Regions from separate parts of the Bradyrhizobium sp. 521_C7_N1_3 genome, predicted to be linked through region 1. Evidence: riboswitches for the same ligand, from Rfam matches in the RefSeq annotation. Region 1 holds a riboswitch; the other holds the start of a gene.
What was found. Region 1 has a riboswitch for S-adenosylmethionine ahead of metX (homoserine O-acetyltransferase MetX). Riboswitches for the same ligand answer to the same signal wherever they lie in the genome.
Positions count from the first base shown of each region.

Region 2: linked by a shared signal. The riboswitch ahead of AB7008_RS46935 (O-succinylhomoserine sulfhydrylase) and the one ahead of metX (homoserine O-acetyltransferase MetX) in region 1 are both predicted to bind S-adenosylmethionine.

Region 1 covers NZ_CP197232.1:9,542,308-9,544,700, forward strand. Annotated here, with positions in the region: gene metX (homoserine O-acetyltransferase MetX) at 1-994, opposite strand, end outside; SAM riboswitch at 1,086-1,165, opposite strand; gene AB7008_RS45240 (chorismate mutase) at 1,370-2,218, shown strand; gene hisC (histidinol-phosphate transaminase) at 2,254-2,393, shown strand, end outside.
Region 2 covers NZ_CP197232.1:9,878,331-9,880,723, reverse strand. Annotated here, with positions in the region: gene AB7008_RS46940 (SGNH/GDSL hydrolase family protein) at 1-45, shown strand, start outside; gene AB7008_RS46935 (O-succinylhomoserine sulfhydrylase) at 170-1,357, opposite strand; SAM riboswitch at 1,432-1,511, opposite strand; gene AB7008_RS46930 (2'-deoxycytidine 5'-triphosphate deaminase) at 1,621-2,393, shown strand, end outside.

The DNA of each region.
Region 1 (2,393 bases):
AGGAGACCACGCAGAATCGCGTCTCGATGCCCGCGAACGCCTTCGCCAGCACGCCGCCGTGGTCGCCGGCGATGTCGAAATAATCCATCGCGCGGGTCAGATAGAGGTAGGAGTTGGCGTCGAACCGCTCGACGAAGGACGAGCCCTGGTAGCGCAGATAGCTCTCGACCTGGAAATCGGCGTCGAACGAGAAGGTCGGCAGCTCGCGGTCCTGCATGCGGCGGCCGAACTTGCGATGCAGCGCGGCGTCGGAGAGATAGGTGATGTGCGCGGCCATCCGTGCCACCGCAAGTCCGCGATGCGGATGGATGCGCTGATCGGTGTAGCGGCCGTTGTGCCAGTCGGGATCGGCCATCACCGCCTGGCGGCCGAGCTCGTGGAAAGCGATGTTCTGGGCCGAGTGCCGCGTCGCGCAGGCAATCGCCAGCGCGGAGTACACGCGCTTGGGATAGGCCGCGGTCCATTGCAGCACCTGCATGCCGCCCATCGAGCCGCCGACCACGGCGAACAACGTGTCGATGCCGAGCCGGTCGATCAGCATCGCCTGCGCGCGCACCATGTCGGGAATGGTGATGACGGGAAAATCGAGGCCCCACACCTTGCCGGTCGCCGGATTGATCGAGGCCGGTCCGGTCGAGCCCATGCAGCCGCCGATCACGTTGGCGCAAATGATAAAGTAGTGCTGCGGATCAAGAGGCCGGCCGGGACCGACCAGCGTCTCCCACCAGCCCGACTTGCCGGTGACGGGATGCACGTTGGCGACATGTTGATCTCCCGTCAGCGCATGGCAGATCAGCACCGCGTTGGAGCGATCGGCGTTGAGCTCGCCATAGGTCTGGTAGGCGATCTGGAACGGGGTGAGATCAATGCCGCAATCGAGCGGCAGCGGCTGCTCGGCGCCGAACTGCGCGACCTGCGAATTCGGATGATCCGCCTCATGCGACCGGTCGTCGGCACTGATCGCGGGACTCGGCACAGACTTGACGCCACCCATCTCTGACATCGACCTCGTTTGCGATCAGACGTTCGATCGCAGTGACATCAGGCCATGAAAAACCCGGCCTGAACGATAGGTTCGGCCGGGATCGAAAGGGTCCCCGGCCTGTTTAGCGAGTTTTTTAACGTGGCTGCAAGCCGGCCGGCTCAAATGACCACGGAACGGGCAAAACCTACTGTCTTGGGCGGTTTTCGTCAAGTCGCGGTCCGGATTAGCCAAATTCGTCTCTGTCACATCAGCCCAAAAGGATGTCATTTCTCTTTGCTTTCGCCGCCCCGACTGCCTAATCAGGATATCGATCGCAGCGGATCCGAACCTACCAGCTTGCCTGGCCGATCCGCATTGGAACGCCTCTCAACAGTCCAGTCAGATATGTCCCAACGTCCGCCCGCGCCACCATCGCTCCAGGAATTGCGCAAGGAGATCGACGCGATCGACGAGGGCATGCATCGTCTCCTGATGCAGCGTGGCGACATCATCGACCGCCTGATCCAGGTGAAGCAGACCCAGGAGGTCGGCTCGGCCTTCCGCCCGGCGCGCGAGGCCTCGATGATGCGCGACATCGTCCAGCGTCATCGCGGCATCCTGCCGCTCGACACGGTCGAGAGCATCTGGCGCGTCATCATCTCGACCTTCACCTATGTCCAGGCGCCGTTCTCCGTGCATGCCGACATCTCGGTGAGCGAGCCGGCCATGCGCGATTCCGTGCGCTTCCATTTCGGCTTCACGGTGCCTTACGTCGCGCATTTCAGCGCGCAGGCCGCGGTCGAGGCAGTGGCGAAATCCAAGGGCGACCTGGCGCTGGTCTCGGCAACCTCGAGCCGCACGCCATGGTGGCTGGAGCTGGAAGCCGACGGCGCGCCGAAGATCATCGCGCGGATGCCCTTCGTCGAGCGCGCCGACCATCCGGCTTCACTGCCGGTGTTCGCGATCTCGCGCGTCGCCGACAGCGCCGTGGTGACGGAGGTCGAGACCTTCAGCGTGCGCGTATCAGGGTGGAACGCCGAGGTCGCCCGCGCCCTGTCGCCGCTCGCCGAGATCGTGGCGGTGCCCGATACCGCCTTCGACGGCGCGGCGCTGCTGGTCTCGGTCACGAGCGCGACCAGCATCGACAAAATCAGGGCTGCCCTGATCGAGGCGGGGGCCTCGGTGCGCTCCACGGCCCTCGTCGGCAGCCACGCAACGCGCTATACGGTGCCCCCGACCGGGTCGAAATCGTAGATCGCGTACCGCCTAAGCCACTTTCGGAGTTGAAGATGTCCCGCCCCGTGCCGAATCCCGGCATTCTCGATATTGCGCCCTACACGCCCGGCAAGAGTCCGGTCGCGGAGCCGGGCCGCAAGGTGTTCAAGCTCTCGGCCAACGAGACCCCGTTCGGTCCCTCGCCCAAGGCGAT
Region 2 (2,393 bases), 340 kb from region 1:
GGCGTGAATGTGCCCGCGGACGTGCGGACGTACCGGCCGATGTGAGCTTCCGTAGGGTGGGCAAAGGCGCGCCCTTCGCGCGCCGTGCCCATCATCTATCGGCGATATGATCGTGAATCGTGGGCACGCTCCGCTTTGCCCACCCTACGATTCCGATCTCGTGGAGCCCTCACGCCTTCTCCAGCGCCGCGGTCAGATCCTCGATCAGATCATCCGCATGCTCGAGCCCCGCGGAGAAGCGGATGAAGCCCTCGCTGATGCCGAGCGCGACGCGCTCTTCCGGCTTGAGGCGCTGATGCGTCGTGGTCGCCGGATGCGTGACGAGGCTCTTGGCATCGCCGAGATTGTTCGAGATTTTTGCAAGCTTGAGCTCGTTGAGCACGCGGAACGCACCCTGCTTGCCGCCCTTGACCTCGAAGCCGACCAGCGTCGAGCCGCCGCGCATCTGCTTCTTCACGAGAGCTGCCTGCGGATGATCGGCGCGGCCGGGATAGACCAGCCGTGAAATCTTCGGATGGCTCGCCAGCACGTCGGCGATGCGTCCCGCCGTCTCGGTCTGCGCGCGCACGCGCACACCGAGCGTTTCCAGGCCCTTGAGCAGGACCCACGCGTTGAACGGCGAGATCGACGGGCCGGTCTGGCGCATGAAATTGTGGATGTGCTCGGCGATGAACGCTTCAGACGACAGGATGATGCCGCCGAGACAACGGCCCTGGCCGTCGATGTGCTTGGTCGCGGAATAGACCACCACGTCGGCCCCTAGCGCGAGCGGGCTCTGCCAGATCGGCGTCGCGAACACGTTGTCGACGACGAGCCGCGCGCCGCCGCTGTGCGCGATCTCGGCGATCCCTGGAATGTCGAGCACGTCGAGCGTCGGATTGGTCGGGCTCTCCAGGAAGAACGTCTTGGTGTTCGGCCTCAAGGCGCGCTGCCATTGGTCGAGATCGAGACCGTCGACCAGCGTGGTCTCGATGCCGTAGCGCGGCAAGAGATCCTGGATGACGTAGAGACACGAGCCGAACAGGGCGCGGGAAGCGACCACGTGATCGCCGGCCTTGAGCGGCGCCAGGATCGCGGTCGTCACCGCGGCCATGCCGGTCGCCGCCGAGCGGGCGGCTTCGGCGCCTTCGAGCTCGATCATGCGGCGCTCGAACATCGCGATGGTCGGGTTGGAATAGCGCGAATAGATGAAGCCGGGATCTTCGCCCTTGAACCGCGCCTCGCACTCCTCGGCGCTGTTGTAGACGTAGCCCTGGGTCAGGAACAGCGCCTCCGACGTCTCGCCATATTGCGAGCGCAGGGTGCCGGAATGGACCAGGCGGGTTTCGGGACGGTAGTTGGCGGTCGACTTCGACATAGGTACCTCCGACATGACCGTCTCGTCGAAAACGGTCACAAAAAAACCGGCCTGGATATCTCCACGGGCCGGGATCACAGAGGTCCCCGGCCTGTTTAGCGACTTATTTAACGTGGCTGCAAGCCGGCCGGCTCAAATCACCACGGGATAAGTCATGCTCATATTCCGCAATGCCCTTTTCGTCAAGGCGTCCATCGGATAGCCGTAAAAGGCTGTATTTTCCGCATGTCCGGATACATTTGCCCCCTGACGAGGACCCAGGTTTGACGTTCACGGTCGCCGCCGACGCCAATGGTATCCTGCCCGACCGCATGATCGCGGCGATGGCGGAAGCGGGGCTGATCCTGCCTGCCTACGATTTCGTCGAGAGCCAGATCCAGCCGGCGAGCCTCGACCTTCGCCTCGGCGACATCGCCTATCGGGTTCGCGCCAGCTTCCTGCCCGGTCCCGGCGCGACCGTCGCCGAGCGCATCGACGAGTTGAAGCTGCACGAGTTCAGCCTCACCGACGGCGCGGTGCTGGAGACCAATTGCGTCTACATCGTGCCGCTCCTGGAAAGCCTGGCGCTGCCGCCGGAGATCGTCGCGGCCGCGAACCCGAAAAGCTCGACCGGCCGGCTCGATGTCTTCACCCGCGTCATCGCCGACGGCACCCGCCGCTTCGACATGATCGGCGCCGGCTATCACGGCCCGCTCTACGCCGAGATCAGCCCGAAGACGTTTCCGGTCCTGGTCAGTGAGGGCTCGCGCCTGAGCCAGGTGCGCTTCCGCACCGGCGATGCCATCCTCAACATCGATGATCTCGAGGCGCTGCACGCGACCGAGCGTCTCGTCGATCTCGACGATGCCGATCTCACCGGCGGCGTCGCCGTCTCCGTCGACCTCTCCGGCGAGAAGGCCAACGGCTTCGTTGGCTATCGTGCCAAGCGCCACACCGGCGTCGTCGATGTTGATCGCCGCTCCGGCTATGCGGTGGAGGATTTCTGGGAGCCGATCTCGGCACGTCCCGACGGCAGCCTGATCCTCGATCCCGGCGA